DNA from 3 places in the Shewanella cyperi genome. Region 1 is predicted to be linked to each of the others. Evidence: predicted binding sites of a transcription regulator. Region 1 holds the regulator's gene; each other region holds the start of a gene.
The links. Region 1 encodes MetJ, which represses methionine synthesis genes. Its sites were predicted from a motif close to TAGACGTCTAGACGTCTA; they were not measured.

Region 1 (6,715 bases):
CTGTTACTCGCTCTGGGGCCTGACCCCCAGGGTATGGCAGATGGCGTAGGTGAGTTCGGCACGGTTAAGGGTGTAAAAGTGGAAGTCCTTAACCCCTTCCCGTGACAGCACCTTGACCATGTCGATGGCCACGTTGGCCCCCACCAGCTGGCGGGTACCGGCGTCATCCTCCAGCCCCTCGAACTGCTTGTGCAACCAGGCGGGGATCGACACATTGGTCATGGCGGCGAAGCGTTTGAGCTGCACGAAGTTGGTCACCGGCAGTATTCCGGGCACTATTTCCACATCTATGCCGGCGGCGACGCAGCGGTCGCGGAATCTCAGGTAAGACTCCACATCGAAAAAGAATTGGGTGATGGCCCGGCTGGCACCGGCATCGATTTTGCGCTTGAGGTTGATCAGGTCCGCCTGGGCATTGGCGGCCTCGGGATGCACCTCGGGATAGGCGGCCACGGAAATATCGAAGTCGGCGACACTGCGCAGCAAACGCACCAGATCCGCGGCAAAGCGGGTTGGCCTGGGGCTGCCGGCGGGCAGATCGCCCCGCAGCGCCACTATGTTACGGATACCGCTGTTCCAATAGGTCTTGGCCAGCCCCAGCAGCTCCTCATCGCTGGCATCCACCAGGGTCAGGTGTGGTGCCGCCACCAGGTCCGTCTCACGCTGGATGCGCTCAATCACACCATGGGTGCGGTCACGGACCCCGGAATTGGCGCCATAGGTCACGGAAACAAACTTGGGCTTGAGCGGTTCCAAACGGCGAATGGAGCTCCACAGCAGCTTTTCCATTTCGGGGGTGGCAGGAGGAAAGAATTCGAATGACACATTAATCCCGCCATTGAGCTCAGCCAGACTCTGATTCAGGGAGTGAGAATGTTGTGCGTGATGAAAAGCCATTAAATATTCCTCGACTGCTAAAATGGACGTTCGGGCGTTTGGACGTCTATACGTCCACATACTAGAGCAATCTCAATTCAAGTCAAGCGTAAAAAACGCCAATTTGCCCATCCTAAAAACAAAAGGGACGCCAATGCGTCCCTTATCACCCACAGCCAAGCTTATTCCTGTAACAGCTCGTGGCAGATCTGCGCCAGATCGGACTGCACCGCGGCCGCTGTTACCTCACGGCCGGCGCCTGGGCCACGGATGATCAGCGGATTGCCCTGATAGAAGGCGCTGCGGATCACAAACACATTGTCACCCGGTGTCAGGTTGGCCCAGGGATGCTCCGGCTCAACCCAGCTCAGCCCCACCTTGGCACTCACGCGCCCGCCGGCCCTATCCAGCGCCGCCACATAGCGCAGCACCTTGCCATTGTCCCGGGCAGCGTTGAGGGCCGCCAACATGGGGGCATCCAGCTCGCTGATCCGCCCGAGGAAGTCGGACAGCGGCAGGGCGGCCAGCGCCTCTGGCACCGGCGATTCCACCTCTATATCGTCCAGCTCCAGCTCCAGGCCTATCTCGCGGGCCAGGATCAACAGCTTGCGCTGCATATCGCGGCCGGAGAGATCGTCCCTGGGATCGGGCTCGGTGATCCCGAGCGTCTTGGCCTCCAGTACCAATTCGGAGAAGGGTCGGCTGCCGTCATAATGTTCGAACAACCAGCACAGGGTGCCGGAGAACACACCGCCGACCGCCTCCACTGTGTCGCCACTGTTGTGCAGATCGTTGAGCGCATGCTGCACCGGCAATCCCGCACCACAGCTGGCGTTATAGCGCCAATACAACCTGCGGTTGCCGAGCTGTTGTTTCAGCTCGCGGTAGAAAGGCAGCGGGCCTGAGCCGGCCAGCTTGTTGGCGCTGACCAGATGAATGCCACGGGCAAACAGCTCGGGGTATTGCAGTGTCAGCGTGGCGCTGGCGCTGATATCCAGGGCCACCAGCTCGTCGCACTCCAGGGCCTCCAGCTGTTGGAACAGGCTTGGATAGTCCCAGTCGTGCGCTTCTACCGCGAAACGATCGCGCCAGTTGCCGGCATCTATGCCCTGACTATCAAGCAACGCCTTGCCGGAACTGACCAAACCCAGCAGCTCAATACTGGCCTCCAATTCCCGCCCCAAAGAAGTGGCGGCGCGGCGAAACAGATCCAGCCAGGCTTCGCCTATGTTGCCAACCCCAAGCAGCACCACGCCGATGCGTTTGCGCGGCCCGGCGCAGCGTCTGTGCACCTTCTGGGTCAACAGGGTCACCTGATTCTTGGGCACCAGGGTCACCAGGCTGAGACCGTCCTGATACAGGGGCCTGGCCTCACGACTGAGCAAACGGGCAAAGCCGCGGCGATATAAGTGGGCATCGGCGCTGACCAGGGCCACCAGTCCGAGATCCGTGGCGACGCTGATGTCACTGATCTCCAGCTCCGGCGCCAGGGCATTGAGCTGGTTCAGGGCCTGGCGTTGCAGCTCGGGCATATAGGCCAGTTCCAATCGGCCATTGGCTGCGGGCCACCAGGCCAGCGGAGCCACACCGGCTTCTGCCAGCTGGCTCAGCAGGGTGTCGCAGTCACCGCCCAGGGTCAGGCTGAAACAGGCCACCTCGTTAAGGTTGGTCACCACGGGGGCGCTGGCGCGGGAGCTTGAGGGCGCCACCAGGGTAAAGGCGGTGTGTGGCGCATAGCTGGAGCGCACCGCCATGCTGACCCGGGTGTCAAACAGGGGTTGCAGGGTACGGGAATGGAGCACGGGCGAACCCAGACGCGCCAGGCGGTCGGCCTCGGCCAGTGACATGCTGGCCAGCAACTTGGCGTCATTGATCTTGTTGGGATCGGCGTTAAACACCCCTTCCACATCGGTCCAGATAGTGACCCGGTCGATATCGGCCAGGCTGGCAATCAAGGTCGCGCTGAAATCCGATCCGTTGCGGCCCAGCAGCAGGGTATCGCCGCGGCTGTTGGCGCAGATAAAGCCGGTGATCACCAACCGCTCGTCCGGATGTTCGGCCAGCAGCGCCTGCACCTTGGCACGGGACTCGGCGGTGCGGATCTGCGGCACAGCGCCTTCATCGGCCACCAGTATGCTGCAGGCATCCACGTGGCTTGCCGCCACGCCGGATTCACGCAGCAGTGCAGCCATCAAACGAGCCGACCAGCGCTCACCGAAACTGACCACCTGATTCACCTGATAGTCGTTGCGTTCACCAAGGGCCAGCAGGGTCTGCAACTGGGCCTTGTCCGTGGCCAGGCGCTCACGCAGGTGGCGGGCCTGTTCGGCACTGAGCAACTGCTCAATCAGTTGTTGCTGATAAGCCATCAGCTGCTGCAACTCTTCCTGCCACAGGGCACCTTTGTCGCTCAGCTCCAGCAGACGATAGAGAAAATTGGTGCTCTTGCCGGCGGCCGACACCACCACCAGATCGTCGCTACGCCCCTGGGTCAGCAGTATATGGGCCACCCGGCGATAACAGTCCGCATCCGCCAGGCTGGAGCCACCGAATTTATGTAAATGACATCGTGCCACATCAGGCTCCTATTGCTTGCAGGCCGCAACGGCGGCGAGTCCGGCCTCTATGTCGGCCAGCAAATCTTCCACATCTTCAATCCCCACCGACAGACGCAGCAGAGTGTCACTGATCCCGGCCTCGGCGCGGGCATCGCTGTCCATGGCCCTGTGGGTCATGGTGGCGGGCACTGCCACCAGGCTCTCTACCCCACCGAGACTTTCGGCGATGCTGAAAAACTGCAGCGCCCCGAGAAAGGCCACCAGCTCTTCCTGGCCACCTTCAAGCTCAAAACTCAGCATAGCGCCAAAGCCCTGTTGTTGCCGGGCGGCAATCTCGTGCCCAGGGTGATCCTTGAGCCCGGGGTAATACACCTTGCGCACCAGCTCGCTGGCAGCCAAACGGGCCACTATACGCTCGGCGTTTGCCTGGTGCTGCCGCACCCGCACCGCCAGGGTGCGCACCCCGCGCAGGGTCAGGTAGCTGTCAAAGGCGCCGCCTGTGAGTCCCAGGGTATTGGACCACCAGTGCAGGCGTTCCCCCAGCTCGACATCACGGCACACCACGGCGCCACCGACCACATCGCTGTGGCCATTGATGTACTTGGTGGTGGAGTGCACCACTATGTCGGCCCCCAGCAACAGGGGTTGCTGCAATATGGGCGACAGGAAGGTGTTGTCCACCACCACCTTGGCGCCTACCTTGTGGGCGGCATAGGCAATGGCGGCTATGTCCACCACCCGCAGCAGGGGATTGGAGGGAGTCTCCAGCCATACCATGGCCGGTCCTTGAGCCAGGGCCGCATCCAGCGCCGCCGTATCAGATTGATCGACCACCAGCAGGCGGAACTGGCCTTTCTTCGCCAGGTTGGTGAACAGGCGATAGCTGCCGCCGTAACAATCGTGCGGCACCACCAATAAATCATCGGGTCCGAGCAGACTGGTCACCAGGGTGATGGCAGCCATACCGGTGCAGGTAATGATACCGCTGCAACCGTGTTCCAACTGGGCCAGGGCCTCGCCAAGTTGCGAGCGGGTGGGATTACCGGAACGGCTGTAGTCGAATGCCCGTGGCTGGGTGTGACCGTCAAAACTGTAATTGGTCGACAGGTAGATGGGCGGTACCACGGCACCATGCTGGCTGTCACTCTCAATGCCCTGACGTACTGCTATGGTTGCGGCTCGACGCTCTGTCATACTCGGATCCTCAAAATACGCTTGCGCATCACAATGGATGTCTGGACGTCTAAATTAACTCAGCAAATGTACCGAGGTCAATAGGCATCCAGACTTTTAGACGTCTATACTTGCTGGCAAGAGCCCACAGATGGGGCGTTTTAGCAGCAATTATTTGACTGTAGTTTGTAAGGGTTTAAAATCGGCACCGAATTTCGGATATCACAGGTGAGTCAATGACTGAATGGAATGGCGAATACATCAGCCCCTATGCTGAGCACGGAAAGAAGAATGAGCAGGTTAAAAAGATTACCGTTTCCATTCCTTTGAAAGTGTTGAAAGTATTGACCGATGAGCGCACCCGTCGCCAGGTCGGCAACCTGCGTCATGCAACCAACAGTGAATTGCTGTGTGAGGCCTTTTTGCACGCCTACACGGGCCAACCGCTGCCCAATGATGACGACCTGTCAAAAGACAAACCCGACAGCATCCCCGCCGAAGCCAAGCGCCTGATGGATGAGATGGGAATCGAATGGGAAGACATGGAGTAAACTCCTGTCAATGGAAGATAAACAGACAAGGATCGCTCGGCGATCCTTGTCTGTTTTTGGCCCCGGAGTACTTTGATGGATCCTGTTACCTGGTTGTTGGCCCTGCTGATCATCTTCAGTGGCGCCCTGATCCAAAGTCTGATTGGCTTTGGTCTGGCTGTAGTAGCCAGTCCGCTGTTGTATCTGCTGGAGCCGCGACTGGTGCCGGCCCCTGTGATAGTCATGGGCTTCTCCATTGCCCTGCTGACCTTGGTGCGGGAGCGCGGTCAACTGGAGTTCAAGGGTCTGCAATATGCCTTGCTGGGACGGGTTCCCGGCGGCCTGCTGGGTGCCACCCTGTTACTCCTGGCTCCACAGGATGTACTGGGGCTGGCCATAGCCGCTATTGTGGCCATCGCCGTATTGCTCAGCCTTAAACGCTTCGAACTGCCGGTGAACCGCCTGACCCTGTTCGCGGCCGGTACCCTGTCCGGGGTATTCGGCACCATAGCCGCCATTGGCGGCCCGCCGATGGCGTTGTTGCTGGCAGGCAAGGATCCCGGTAAATTCCGGGCGGCACTGTCGGCCTTTTTTATCTTCAGCTCCCTGATTGCTTTGGTGATTCTGGCCTTGGCGGGCTTGCTGAGCACTGAACACTTGTGGTGGTCGCTGCAACTGCTGCCCGGTGTCATTTTGGCCTACCTGCTGGCCGGGAAAATGATCCACAGGGTAGATAAAAATAAAACCAGGATCATGACCCTGGTTTTATGTTCCTTAAGCGCCCTGCTGCTGACCTTTAAGTCGCTGGCCAGCCTGCTTGGCTAAAAGTGATAGGAGGTTTGCAGTGCCGCGCCATAGGCATTGTCATTGCCGAACATACCGCTGAGATCCAGCTTAAAACTCTTGCCTATGACAAAGCCGGTGCCGAGGGAATAAAGGTTGGCGGTCACATCATTCAGATCATGGCGGTAGCCCAGCCGCAGCGCCAACCAGTCCATGGCCTGGTATTCACCGCCCACACGCCAATACTGGGTGCCCTCCAGGCCGACAAACTTTTCATTTTCAAGCAGATCCAAATCAGTGGTGACGGTAAAACCATCCCACTGATAGGCCACGCCGACGGTCACTGTTGGCCCCACTCTGTAGGTGGCCTGAATACCTTCTGACTCAACTGTGTCCAGCTCCCGCTTTATCAGGTTGCGGCCGGCAAGACCTATGACCATGCCATGCATGGGCTCAATGGCGATCCCCACATCCAGGTTAAAACCGGTTTCATCGTTGCTGTAGTCACTGCCATCGAAATCCCCTTCATCGAAATTGTTGGCACTGACGCCATAGTTGAAGCTGTCGAGGCGTTGGATTTTTGGGGTAACCCCCACTGTCACCGGCATATTGACAATCGACAGCGGCATACTGACCGCCACCCCGATATCGGAGATGGCGCCGGCGATAACCCGTCCCTGAGAAGTCAAATCCCCAATTTCCGGAGGATTGACGGGATCCAGGGTGCTGAGCAGCACTATATCCTCATCACTGATGTCGGCAATACCGAAACCGTCGATATAGGTCTTGTACAAC
Region 2 (6,715 bases), 1.4 Mb from region 1:
GCGGGATCGACCTTGTCTTCAAAGTTCAGCCAGTCTTCCAGACAGCCCGAGCCCTTGGACTTGAGGTGGTTTACCACCACGGTCAGGGAGTCATCGTGGATCTTGAAGCGCTGTCCCAGGCTGTGACGCTGGTACTTGTCCTGGGCAGGACTGGTTTCCACTGTCTCACCACTTTGGCGGGTGGCGACACCGGCGGCGGCGTGCTGCTCCGGGGTGACAATCACAAAGGCATCCCCCTCTGGGGTCACCCGGGCGGCGCGGTACAGCATGCCCACGGTAATGGCATCTTCAGCGAAATACTTGCCGTCATATTTGTCGGCATCGGCGATTTCAACGAAGCTGTATTGGTTGCCGGTATCCTGCTGCGCGTTGAGGGCATCCACCAGGTTGCGGATGGCGCTCAGCTCACCAAAGCCGTTGTTGCCGATTTCCATCAGGCCGACGATATCGGCATTCATGGCACTGATGGCATTCACTATCTTGGTGCGTTGCAGCAGCATTTCTTCTTCGGTCAGGGCACCGCGGTTACTGCCCGTCGGGTTGGCATCGCCGCCCACCACGTCGTTGAAGAAGTTGAGCACGTTGAAGCTGGCGACCCGGATATCACCCTTGGTGGCAACACTCGGGGCCTGGGTGCGGTCGTCGCCACGCAGTATGTCACCGGCGCTGATGGTATTGGTGGCCACCAGGCGGTACTCGTTGTAGCTGTAACCCACCATGCCTTCAAGGTGGGTCAGTTGATCGCCCACCCGGATATAACCGGTTTCGGCATTGAAGTCCGGCATATAAGGCACCACGCCGTTGGCGGCCTTATAGTCGGATTCCAGGAACAGCTCATTGGCGCGGTTGGCTTTTTCCAGCGCCATGGCCTCTTCGGTCAGGGCGGGGTAAACCTGGGTCGGCTTCATCAGCGGCGCCTTGTGGGACAGCATGATGTTGTTGCGACGGGCCGCATAGTCGTAGCTGAAGGTACGGCTGACCTTGATGTCACTGCCGGCATCCAGTACCACTTTCATGCCCTCGTAGCGCTCCAGCGCTTGCTCCAGTCCTTCGCCATCGGCCACATAGAAAGGCACGGCCGCAGGAACATCACCGGCGGCGCCCAGTTCAAATTTCTTGTCGGCCTTGATGTCCAGCTGGGTCAGACCGAAGTATTCCTTCACCTTACCCTGAACACACACCTCAACGCCGGGCTGAATGGCTTCCGGGGCGGCTTCACCGAGGAATACAAATATGCCATCAGAGGTGTAGGGCGAGTTGTCGCCCTTTACGTCGGTCAGGTAGAAGCCCTTGAACAGGCTTTCACCGCGGGCACTGACCACACCGCGAACCGTGACTTCGTTGTCGGACTCAAACTTGCCTTCGGGCACCAGGGGGCTGGAAGCGCCTGCGCCCTGGATATCATAGATGGGTGTCAGTTTGGCACCGGCGCAGCTGAATGCGGGTACCTCAGGGGCGGCTGCACCTTCGAGGCTGCCAAGGCCGGCGAAGCTGTCATTAGGCAGGCTGTCCCAGTTGGCGGCGTTGAAGCTGGCGCTGGCGCTCAGGGCCGTGCTCTTGCGGGCCAGGGTGATGTCCTTGCCCCAATCCAGGGGTGTAGGTACTGCGCCCACCAGATCCACCACCACGCCGTCTTTCAGCAGGCCCACGGCGTCACCACCGTTGAAGTAGAGATCGCCAGTCATGGAGTCGGTGCCGGCCGGCAGGGTAATGGCCGCGCTTGGGTGCAATATGACCTTGATGGCCTTGGGTGCCAGGCTCTTGCCGTCCAGCAACACCATGTCCAGCGGATCTGTGGCGCCGTCTTTGTAGCGCACCAGCTTATAGCCGGTCAGATCCACGGCGGCATCGCCGCTGTTATAGAGTTCGATGGCCTTGTTATTGGAACTGCCTTCGACATATTCGGTGATCATCACATCGGCATTGGCCATCACAGGCAAAGCCGAAGCCACTGCCAGCGCTATGGCTGTCAGCTTGTTAACGTTATCCATATTTTCAACCCCTGTATTTATAATATTGTCGTTATTCTTAATTAACGAGCGGCGGGATTGTCCCAAAGATAATCAACTAAAAGAAGGGGAAAGATCACAGTTCATCAATGGAATTAAAGCGTATAACACACGGATAAATATGATCTTTTTTACAGATAAAAGAACAGTCAAATCAAGACTTAAAGATGAAAACCAATAAAAACATAAATTAAGCAGAAAACAGCCAAGACGCGATATAATCTTAATAGCCGACTTAATATATCCAGCATGGTAAATTAGATTCACACGGGCAAATTCAAACGCCGGTATTTTAATCAACAAATAACGGAATTAAATACGGTATTTAAATAGCATTGTGCACCATAAACTTGTCGATTTCATGGTACACAATGCGATTAAATCAGAGACTGAAATATTGCTGGTGATTCTGGGCCCAGCGCAATAACTCTACCCTGTTACGGGATTCGGTCTTTTTGAAAATCGAGGAAATATGGGCCTTGACCGTGTGCTCGCTGATACACAGGTTATCGGCGATTTCCCTGTTGCGGGCACCGCTGGACACCAACTGGATTATGGTGCGCTCGCGATTGGTAAGGGACTGCAGCGCCGCCAGGCTGTCGTGGGTCTGGGATTCGCGGCTATCGAGCTTTTTAACCAACTGCCGGAACACCTTGCTGATAAGCGGCCGCTCGAACCACAGCTCATCGGCCACCATCTTGCGCAGCCCGGTGAGCATAAGGTCGAGACGCTGATCCGCATACAGCAGACCACGGATCCCCATCAAGAGGGCGGCCTCGGGCTCCAGGGCACTACGGTCCACGTGATACAGGGCCACGGGTACATGCTGAACCAGGCGACTGGCCAGCAAGGGAATGCCCTGGTTATCCAGTGCCGACCCTTTTTGGGCTATCAGATAAAACGCATTGGGATTACCGCTGGGCTCCAGCTCAGCGGCGTGACGTACCACCCGGGTCTTCAAACCTATGGACTCGGCCAGCATGGCCAGATGGCAAGGGGCTGCGACCTGATGAACAAAAATTAGCTCATTGATGTTACTCATCTGCTTTTCTCCCTGAAAAGTCTCTTATGGTTTTGTGGCATTACTCAGGTAATTCTGTGGCCAACATTCCATGTTCTGGCCTTTATAGTTAATTCTGTTACTCGGGCTAGATTGTGCTGCCGGCAAAGCATAACTCCATCAGTCCAAAGTATGATTCTGACGAGCTTGATAAACACCCAAAGGCTAAGCCGTTGAATCACAATCACTAGTTGGATTTTATTTGAACTGTCACAATAGAAGCAATTGATAATATTAGGTAATTTTTTGCAACTGACGGTCATGCATACGGTTAAACAGCAGCAATGCCAGCATGCCACCGAGCAGCGCCATCAGCATGTCGGACTGGGTGTCCCAGACATAACCCTGGGTGCCGAGAAACGCCTCGGCACTGTCCCCGGTGGCTACCGCCACCCACCATTCGATAAGTTCATAGAAGGCCGACAGGGCCAGCACAAAACACAGACACAGGAAATGACACCAGGCCCCGGGTTTCACCGCCTGCTTTCGCAGCATGATTTCCCGCGCCAGTATTACGGGTACAAAGCCCTGGGCCAGGTGCCCCAGCTTGTCGTAATTGTTGCGTTCGCTCCCCATCCACTGGGCCAGGCTGTCAAACAGCGGCACCTCGGCATAGGTATAGTGGGCACCTACAAACAATATGCTGCAGTGCAGCAACACCAACACATAGGCCAGGGGCGTCAGAGGAAAGCGTTTGCGGGTCAGGGCCAGCAGCGGCAGGGCGACGAGTGCAGGTACCGCTTCTAAAAACCAGGTAAAACCATCGTGGGGTTGGTAAAGGGACCAGAGCAAGATTGCCAGGTAGCTGCCCAGCCATATTAAGGGTTTATACAAAGAACGGACCTCTTATACGATATTGTTCTAAAATTGGAATAAACACTTTAGCCGTCCAGCCCTCCACAGCAGGTTAAAAAAATGCTAATTTGTGCTGGCAGTTGGCAGTCAGCATAGCACATAGCATAAGCATAATTCCTAAAACGAAGAGGGTATCAACAGATGGCGAAACACTCGCTGGACAAGGATAAAATCAAGATCCTGTTGTTGGAAGGCGTCCACCAGTCTGCGGTGAATGTATTCGAGCGCGCAGGTTACACCAATATCGAGTATCACAAGGCCTCCCTGGCGGAGGATGAGCTGATCGCTTCGATTAAAGATGCCCACTTTGTCGGGATCCGCTCCCGCACCCACCTGAGCGCCGAAGTGCTGGCCAGGGCCGAGAAACTGGTGGGCATAGGCTGCTTCTGTATCGGTACCAACCAGGTGGACCTCAAGGCCGCCGAACTGGCCGGTGTCCCTGTGTTCAACGCCCCCTTCTCCAACACCCGCAGCGTTGCCGAGCTGGTACTGGGTGAGATCATTATGCTGATGCGCGGCATACCCCAGCGTAACGCCCTGGCCCACCGCGGTGGCTGGCTCAAGAGCGCCAACGGCAGCTTCGAAGTGCGCGGCAAGACCCTGGGTGTGATTGGCTATGGCCACATAGGTACCCAACTGGGGATCCTGGCGGAAACCCTGGGTATGCGGGTGGTGTTCTTCGATATCGAAGACAAGCTGCCGCTGGGTAATGCCCAGCAAATTCACTCCATGGAGCAACTGCTGGCCCAGGCCGACGTGGTCAGCCTGCACGTACCCGAGACCCCACAGACCAAGAACATGATCGGCCCCGAAGAGCTGGCCACCATGCGCAAGGGCAGCATTTTGATCAACGCTTCCCGCGGCACTGTGGTCGACATTGATGCCCTGACCGCCGCCCTCAAGGAAGAGCATCTGGCCGGTGCCGCCATCGACGTGTTCCCGGTGGAGCCCAAGTCCAACACCGACGAATTCATCAGCCCCCTGCGCGGCCTCGACAATGTGATCCTCACCCCGCACGTGGGTGGCAGCACAGAAGAAGCCCAGGAAAACATAGGCATCGAAGTGGCCGGCAAGCTGGCCAAGTACTCGGACAACGGCAGTACAGTGTCTGCGGTGAACTTCCCCGAGGTTTCCCTGCCGCTGCACAAGGGCACCTCGCGTCTGCTGCACATACATAAAAACCGCCCCGGTATTCTGATCAAGATTAACCAGGCCTTCTCCGAGAAGAGCATCAACATCTCGGCCCAGTACCTGCAAACCACCGCCGAGATAGGTTACGTGGTAATGGAAGTGGACACTCACCAGGCCGAAGAGGCCCTGGAACAAATGAAGGCCATCGAAGGCACAATCCGTACCCGCCTGTTGTACTGATAAGCTGGGCATGGTTAAAAGGGGCGCCAATGGTGCCCCTTTTGTTTTTGCCGCCGCTCTTTGCTTCTGCCCCTTTAATGTCAGACGCTTAATCCGCTACAATCCGGGCATACTTGCCGTTATTTCCAAAGGAATCCGCAATGACCTTCACAGTATCCCAACCCCAATGGTCACTGGACAGCCAGGGCCCAGCCCTGGGGCTGTGCCTGCTTAACCACCTGGGGCTTATCCGCATCAGCGGCGAGCAGGGCCGCAGCTTTATTCACGGTCAGGTGACCGCCGACATCAGCTCTCTGGCCAGCGACGCCTGGTGCTGGGGTGCCCATTGCGATCCCAAGGGTCGCATGCTGGCCAGTTTCCGCGCCTTTTCTCTGGGCGATGCCCTGGCGCTGATGATGCCCCGCAGCGCCCTGGAAATAGACCTGCCGCAACTGAAGAAATACGCCGTGTTCAGCAAGGCCGAACTGGTGGATGCCAGTGGCGACTGGACCCTGCTCGGGGTGATGGGCAGCGAGGCCAAGGCCTTTGTCGAAGCCAAATTCGGCCCCTGTGACTCGGCCTTGACCGCCCTGGAGCAAGGCGCCGTCATCCGGGACAAGGCGCGCTACATCCTGGTATTGCCCAAGGCCGATGCCGAGGCCCTGGTGGCCGGCAGCGGTCAGCCTCTCTATGACGCCAGTGCCTGGCAGGCGCTGGAGATCCGCGACGGTTACCCCAACCTGGCGGCCAACCATGCCAACGAGTACATACCGCAGATGTGCAACCTGCAGGCGCTGGATGGCATCAGCTTTACCAAGGGCTGCTATATGGGCCAGGAAACCGTGGCCCGCACCCATTACCGCGGTGGCAACAAGCGCGCCCTGTACGTGCTGTCGGGCACGGCAGCCACCAAGGTGCGCCTGGAGAGCACACTGGAAATCGCCGTTGAAGGGGGCCATCGCAAGGCGGGTAACATCATAGAAGTGGTACAGCGCGACAACCAGGTGCTGCTGACGGCCGTGCTGGCCAACGACACCCCGGCCGATGCCCTGCTGCGCCTGGCGGACGACCTCGGTGCCGAGCTGCGTCCCCTGCCCCTGCCCTACAGCCTTGAGCAGGCCTAACGCGGCAAACTCGAAAAAACAAGGCGCCCACGGGCGCCTTGTTTATTTCAGCTAAGGATTACTCAGGCCCGCCATCCGTCTCCATATACTTGTCCCGTACGGCTATCACCTTATCGAGGATCAGCTTGAACTGGGCCACCAACTCGGGATCGAAGTGTTTGCCCGCCTCGCGCTCCAGCAGTGCCATGGTGTCCTCTATGCTCCAGGCCTGCTTATAGGGGCGGATGGAGGTCAGGGCATCAAACACATCGGCAATGGCCACTATGCGCCCTTCGATGGGGATGTCCGTGCCCTTGAGACCCTTGGGATAACCGCTG
Region 3 (6,715 bases), 1.4 Mb from region 1:
ACCGGCAATACCGCCACCGTAAGGGGTACGGAAGGTCAAACCGCCGACGTTGAATTCGTTACCTGAGCGGTAACGGAACTTGGCGCTCTCGTTCACTATCTGGTCGAACGCCGGGAAGATGTAGTCTGCGAACTGGATCTCGGCTACCACAGTCATGCCATTGGAGGCCAGACCGTTGGCAAAACCGGCGATACCCTGCTCGGTCAGCGGCGTGTTGAAGCAACGCGCGCGGCCGAAGGTATCCTGCAGACCGGATGTGGCACGGAATACACCACCGAAGTGGCCCACGTCCTCACCGAACACCGTCATGGTGGAGTCTTTTTCCATCGCAATGCGCAGGGCACTGTTGATGGCATGCAACATATTCATTTCAGCCACGGCTTACAGCCTCCCTGAGGTTTTTGGATAGGATTGAGGGTACTTTTTGACATGCTCTTTCAGCGCATCCAGCTGCTTTTGCAGCAGCGGTGTCGGCTTGTCGTACACATCCTCAATGATTTCCTCAAGCAGTGGCGCAGGCACCTTTTCGGCAACCTTCACCGCCGCCAGCACCTCTTCACGGTACTTCTCGTACAGGGCAACATCTTCGGCTTCGGTCATCCAGCCCTTGTTGATCAGCCACAGCTTGAAGCGCTTGACCGGATCGTGTTCACGCCACTTGGCTTCTTCTTCCTTGGAACGGTATCCGGATGGATCGTCGGAGGAAGAGTGAGCGCCCAGACGGTAGGTCATGGCTTCAATCAACACAGGGGCATTGTTTTCCACCGCGTAGGCCCGGGCCTGTTGGGTGGCAGCCAGCACCGCCAGCATATCGTTGCCGTCAACACGTATGGTGTGCATGCCATAACCCACACCGCGGCTGGCAATACCGTTACCGGCAAATTGCTCTTCGGTTGGGGTGGAAATGGCGTAGCCGTTGTTGCGGCAGAAGAAGATCACCGGCGATTTCAACACGGCGGCCATGTTGAGACCGGCATGGAAGTCCCCTTCCGAGGCGGCGCCTTCACCGAAGTAGCATACGGCGACATTGCGCTGGCCCTTCAGTTTCAGGCTGTAGCCCACACCCGTGGCCTGGGGAATTTGCGTGCCCAGGGGGGAAGAAATGGTTTGATAGTTCAGCGCGGCGCAGCCGTAGTGGATGGGCATCTGCCGACCCTTGCCGAGATCTTTCTCGTTGCTGAACATCTGGTTCATGAACTGTTCTGTGCTGAAACCGCGATAGCGCAGCGCAGCATGCTCACGGTATTGGGCCAGGATGATGTCGTTATCATCCAGTGCGGCGACGCTGCCAACGATGGCGGCTTCTTCACCGGTACAGGTCATGTAGAAACTGATCCGTCCCTGACGCTGGGCACCGAGCATGCGCTCGTCCAGAACCCGGGTAAAGACACAGGCATCGTGGATACGATTGGCCAGAGCCTCATCGATTTGAGGCAGCACGGCCTGTTCAAAGGTGGTACCGTCGGCTTGGAGAATTTTCAACACAGGGATAGCAAGCGACTCCCTGTCCAGAAAGGCGACGCGATGCACCGTTTCGCTATTCGTTGTTGCGTTGCTCATAATTTGCTCTTGTTATTGGTGGCCGGCGCAGCACGCCCTGCCAGTTGCTAAAACGCGGACTGAACATTACGTTAACGTAAACTACCTATCAACCATTGGCACCCGTCCGGCGCCAACTTAGGACCGGATCGGATGTATAAATTGGTTTACAAGCTTAGCGTACGTCCGGCGCCTGTGCCGCTGTCAGCATGATCACAGTGCGCTGCCCCACGGGGACCTTGGCGTTGGGAAACACCACGGCCTCGCTGTCGAGCTCCACCCTGATGTCCTTGCCCCCTTCCCTTGCAAGCACAAAGCCCTTGGGGAAAGAGGTAAAGTTCTCGACATCGGAGGCAAAGGTAAATTCAAAGTCTTCGGCCTGCTTATTGATCACCCGGCACACCTGATACAGGTTGACCTTGTCAGGGCCATAGCTTTCCAGCTCCAGGTCCCGGCCGCAAATCAGTCGGCTCAGCATCTCGCGGGTGGCAATAAAGCGGGTCATGTCGTTCTGGCCCATGGGATAGACCTTGCCCAGCTCTATGGTGAAGGCATCGGCGCCATAATTCTCGGAAGAGAAATAGCTGAAGGTGGTGGTCGGCTCATGATGGAACAGAACTGTATCCACCCCGGCGGCCTTGAGGAACATGATCTGTTCGGCGCTGTACGCGCGGCCCGGACGGTAGGGATAGATGGCAAATTTTTCGTGCTTGGAACCCCGGATAGCGGTATGCAGATCGTAATGAATGCGCTGCGCCCCTTCACGGGCACGGAAGAAACGATCCACATAGGTTTCCAGCTTACGGGCGCGGATCCGCTCCGGATTCACCAGCCCGGGGCCGCGGGAATGCTCGCCGCTGAACAGGCGGTTCATGTTCTCATCCACTATGCGGGTGCCGTTGTTGATGGCGGCCGGATTGCCGATGAGAAACAGGGTGCGCTCACCTACCCGGATTTTGTCTTCCAGCAGATCGCGGATAAGACCGTTGCACAGTTCTATGGGGGCGGTTTCGTTGCCGTGAACGCCGCAGGACAGCACCACATCTTTGTTGGCGACTTGCTGCAATGGCTGAAACAGGATCACGCCCGTGTCCCAGACATCGACCCGGGTATGTTCGCCTATGTCGAAGCCAAAGGGTTCGGGAAAGCTTTGGGGATTGGCCAGGGTCAGGGCCAGGAAATCTTTGGTTTTAAGCAAAGTGTCGAGCACAGCGAATTCTCCTTGTTCATCCGTAACGGCGGTGGGCACAAACGGGACTAATACTAACATAAGTGGCTGAGGTGTCAGCTATCCCTTTCGCTGCCTTACCGGTTGAGGACAAGGTCTTACTTCTGCCCTACTGCTGTACGCATGTTTCTACGCTTGCTTTTCCTTTTGCATTGCTCTTGCATTTGTCTTGGCATTTGCTCACAATATTTAGCCATCCAGACATCCATTATTTTGCGAGAGATTCATGTCAGCACAAGATACCTCCCTGGCCACCTTCGGCGCCGGCTGCTTTTGGGGCGTGGAATATTTCTTCCGCCAGGTCCCCGGCGTGCTTAATGCCACCTGCGGTTACATGGGCGGCAACAACCAGGCCACCACCTATGAAGAGGTTAAAAAAGGCAAAACCGGCCATGCGGAAGTGGTGCAGGTGGAATTCGATCCCACTCGGGTCAGTTATGAAGAGCTGCTGCAGGTGTTCTGGAAAAACCACAATCCCACCAGTCTCAATCAACAGGGTGGCGACATAGGCACCCAATACCGCAGCACCATTTTCTTTCACGACAAGCAGCAAAAGGCCGAAGCCGAAGAATCCAAACTGGCGCTGGCCCGCTCCGGCAAATGGGGCATTCGCCACATAGTGACCGAGATAGTGCCGCTGCAGCAGTTCCACCGTGCCGAGGAATACCATCAGGACTATATCCAGAAGAACAATCTGCCGAGCTGCCACCTGGAATACTGATTGGCTTTTCGATCATAAGTACAAAAAGCCGAAAGCAAGGTAAAAGAAAACGCGCCCAAGGGCGCGTTTTTTTATGTCTTAATGGTTCAGCCCTTGAGGGCGGCGCCAATCAAGGCCTGGGCCTCGGCTATCAGCTCTGCCAGATGGACTTCGCTGACAAAACTCTCGGCATAGAGCTTAAACAATGGCTCCGTGCCAGAGGGGCGCGCCGCAATCCAGCCATTGGCCGTGACAATCTTGATGCCGCCGATGGCGGCACCGTTGCCCGGTGCATGGGTCAGCACCTCGAGTATGGCATCGCCGCCCAGGGTGCTGGCATTGAGGCTGTCGCCATTGAGTCCGGCAAACTTGGCCTTCATCTTGGCATTGAGCGGACTGTCGATACGGCGATAGAAGCTGCGACCATGTTTTGCCGCCAGCGCCTCATAACGCTCGGCGGGCGTCTGGCCGGTGACAGCCAAAATTTCCGCCGCCAGCAGCGCCAGAATAAAGCCGTCCTTGTCGGTACACCAGGTACCGCCATCACGGCGCAGGAAGGCGGCGCCGGCGCTTTCTTCACCGCCAAAGGCCACGGTGCCGTTCGCCAGCCCATCCACAAACCACTTGAAGCCCACCGGCACTTCCATTAAAGGCCGGCCATGGGCGGCGCAGACCTTGTCGATGAGGGCGCTGGACACCAAAGTCTTGCCGATGGCGAGGTTTTCGGCCCAGCCGGGTCTGTGACCCAGAAGGTAATCTATGGCCACCGCCAGGAAGTGATTGGGATCCATCAGGCCACTGCCGGGGCAGACTATGCCGTGACGGTCGTAGTCCGGGTCGTTGCCGACACAGATATCAAACTTGTCCTTGTGGGCCAGCAGACCCGCCATGGCATGGGGCGAGGAGCAGTCCATGCGGATCTTGCCGTCCTTGTCCAGGGTCATAAAGCCGAAGGTCGGGTCGACCCTGTTGTTGACGACCGTAATGTCCAAACCATAGCGCTTGGCTATTCTGTCCCAGTAATAGATGCCAGAGCCGCCCAGGGGGTCAACGCCGATGCGTACTTTGGCCCTGGCTATGGCCTCCATGTCTATGACCTGGGCCAGATCGTCTACGTAAGGGCCGATAAGATCCTTGTGTTTGAGCAGCGGCATGGCGCGGGCCACGCTGTAATTAACCCGTCTGACGCCATCGAGATTGTGTGCCAGGTAGTGGTTGGCACGGGTCTCAATCCAGGAGGTGATCTCCCCTTCGGCGGGGCCACCGTGCGGCGGATTGTACTTGATGCCTCCGTCCTGGGGCGGATTGTGGGACGGGGTGATGATCAAGCCATCAGACAATTCGTTGCTGTTGGCGTTGCGGTTAGCGCAAAGAATGGCGTGTGACACCACGGGCGTAGGGGTAAAGCTGTCATTTTCCTGGGCAATGACACACACCTGGTTGGCCACAAGCACCTCGATGGCACTGACATAAGCGGCCTGTGACAGTGCGTGGGTATCCATGCCGAGATAAAGGGGACCTTGAATACCCGCCTGCTTGCGGTAGTCCACCACGGCCTGGGTGATGGCCAGGATATGTCGCTCGTTAAAGCTGTTCAAAAAAGCACAGCCCCTGTGGCCCGAGGTGCCAAAACTCACCCGCTCCGCCGGATTGCCGGCATCCGGCACCAGGCGGAAATAGTGGCTCATGAGTTTGGGGATATTGACCAGATCCTGTTGCTGTGCCAGGGTACCGGCGCGCTCGTGTATTGCCAAAACCATTACTCCTTGTGTTGCGCTTGCGGACTTAACCCAGCGCCCGCTCGCCGATACTGGCAGCACGCACGGGATCGCAGCCAAAGCACTCCAGCACTTCCTGCAATATCATGCGCTTCTTACCTGTGTTGTTATTGGTGGTCACCCAAAAACCACTGCTGCCGATTTCCTTGGGATTGGCCGACTGGCTGGCCTGTAACAGCGCATCCCTGGAGGTTGCAAAATAAAGCCGGTCGCGGCCCTGGATTTGCAGTACCTTGGAAAAACCCGCCGGGTTCGCCCTATGCAGGCTCTCAAGCACAAACAGGAAGCGGCCAACCGCGCCCTTTTGTTGCTCCAGCAGGGATTCAGACAGCAGATGCTCGAAATCATAGTCGGCATTTATGTCAGTTTGAGGGGCAAGGGTCGCCTCCATGCCAGGCTGGCTGATGGGCTTGGGTTCGGTGTTGACCACTTCTGTCACCGACAGACCCAGCAGGCGCCGTAAAATGTCTGAAGCACTCTCGCCTATCCTTTCCGTTTTTGCTGCGATAAAACGATAAAGCTCTTCATCCACTTCAATGTATTTCATAACCCTCGAGTTCCTTAATCTTATGGTTCGTCACTGACGGCCACAGCCAACACTGTGACCGGCAAAGGGAGTAAGGCCACCAGTGTAGACAGTTATGAATCTTTGATAAAGCACTCTTAATTCAAAACTTGTGGCCTTTTGACGGCGCTGCGGCCATGACAGTTTAAAAAGACAGCGAACGGCCCAAAGCGTGGGACAACTTGATCCCTTTGGGTCACCCATGCACAATTGCGCACCATTGAAAAGGCGGCAGCAGCGGAACACACACACATGCACATCAACAGAGCCATCAGCGGCCAGGGGCCGGCAATAGTGCTTATTCATGGTCTCTTTGGCGATCTGGATAACCTCAAGTCGCTGGGACAAAGTTTGCAAAGCGATTACAGGGTCATACGGGTGGATGTGCCCAACCACGGCAACAGCCCCCATTGGGACACCATGGACTACCCAGCCCTGGCCGATGCCATGGTAGCCATGCTGGATGAAGAAGGCATAGACAAGGCGCTGTTTATCGGTCACTCCATGGGCGGCAAAATCGCCATGGCCACGGCCCTGTACCACCCCGAGCGCGTCAGTGGCGTAGTGGCGGCCGATATCTCGCCGGTTGCTTATCCCCACAGACATCAGCTGGTGTTCCAGGCGCTGACCAGTTTGCCGCTGGACGGCAGCTATGACCGCCGCCAGGCCCTGGTGCACATGAAAGATGCAGGTGTTGACGAGGCCACGGCGCAATTTTTGCTGAAAAGTTTTCGCCGCACCGACACAGGCTTTGGCTGGAAGATGAATATTGATGGCCTCAAGCGCAATTACGATGCCCTGATTGGCTGGCCGTTCCACACGCTCAGCTATTCCGGCCCCACCCTGTTTGTCCGCGGCGGCGATTCCGACTATGTCAAGGCCGAGCACAAGGACGCCATTATGGC

Region 2: the regulator MetJ is predicted to act here: its motif matches at 3,952-3,969, upstream of serA (phosphoglycerate dehydrogenase).
Region 3: the regulator MetJ is predicted to act here: its motif matches at 2,958-2,975, upstream of msrA (peptide-methionine (S)-S-oxide reductase MsrA).

The regions. Positions count from the first base shown of each region.
Region 1 is NZ_CP071501.1:3,539,874-3,546,588, forward strand. It holds gene metF (methylenetetrahydrofolate reductase) at 4-897, opposite strand; gene JYB84_RS15725 (bifunctional aspartate kinase/homoserine dehydrogenase II) at 1,059-3,452, opposite strand; gene metB (cystathionine gamma-synthase) at 3,462-4,628, opposite strand; gene metJ (met regulon transcriptional regulator MetJ) at 4,844-5,158, shown strand; gene JYB84_RS15740 (sulfite exporter TauE/SafE family protein) at 5,234-5,962, shown strand; gene JYB84_RS15745 (conjugal transfer protein TraF) at 5,959-6,715, opposite strand, start outside.
Region 2 is NZ_CP071501.1:766,988-773,702, reverse strand. It holds gene exeM (extracellular exonuclease ExeM) at 1-1,991, opposite strand, end outside; gene JYB84_RS03150 (helix-turn-helix transcriptional regulator) at 2,392-3,051, opposite strand; gene JYB84_RS03145 (DUF2238 domain-containing protein) at 3,304-3,903, opposite strand; gene serA (phosphoglycerate dehydrogenase) at 4,066-5,295, shown strand; gene ygfZ (tRNA-modifying protein YgfZ) at 5,436-6,398, shown strand; gene JYB84_RS03130 (response regulator) at 6,457-6,715, opposite strand, start outside.
Region 3 is NZ_CP071501.1:2,096,638-2,103,352, forward strand. It holds gene JYB84_RS09105 (alpha-ketoacid dehydrogenase subunit beta) at 1-378, opposite strand, end outside; gene JYB84_RS09110 (thiamine pyrophosphate-dependent dehydrogenase E1 component subunit alpha) at 382-1,560, opposite strand; gene astE (succinylglutamate desuccinylase) at 1,715-2,749, opposite strand; gene msrA (peptide-methionine (S)-S-oxide reductase MsrA) at 2,994-3,488, shown strand; gene pgm (phosphoglucomutase (alpha-D-glucose-1,6-bisphosphate-dependent)) at 3,575-5,221, opposite strand; gene seqA (replication initiation negative regulator SeqA) at 5,253-5,792, opposite strand; gene JYB84_RS09135 (alpha/beta fold hydrolase) at 6,069-6,715, shown strand, end outside.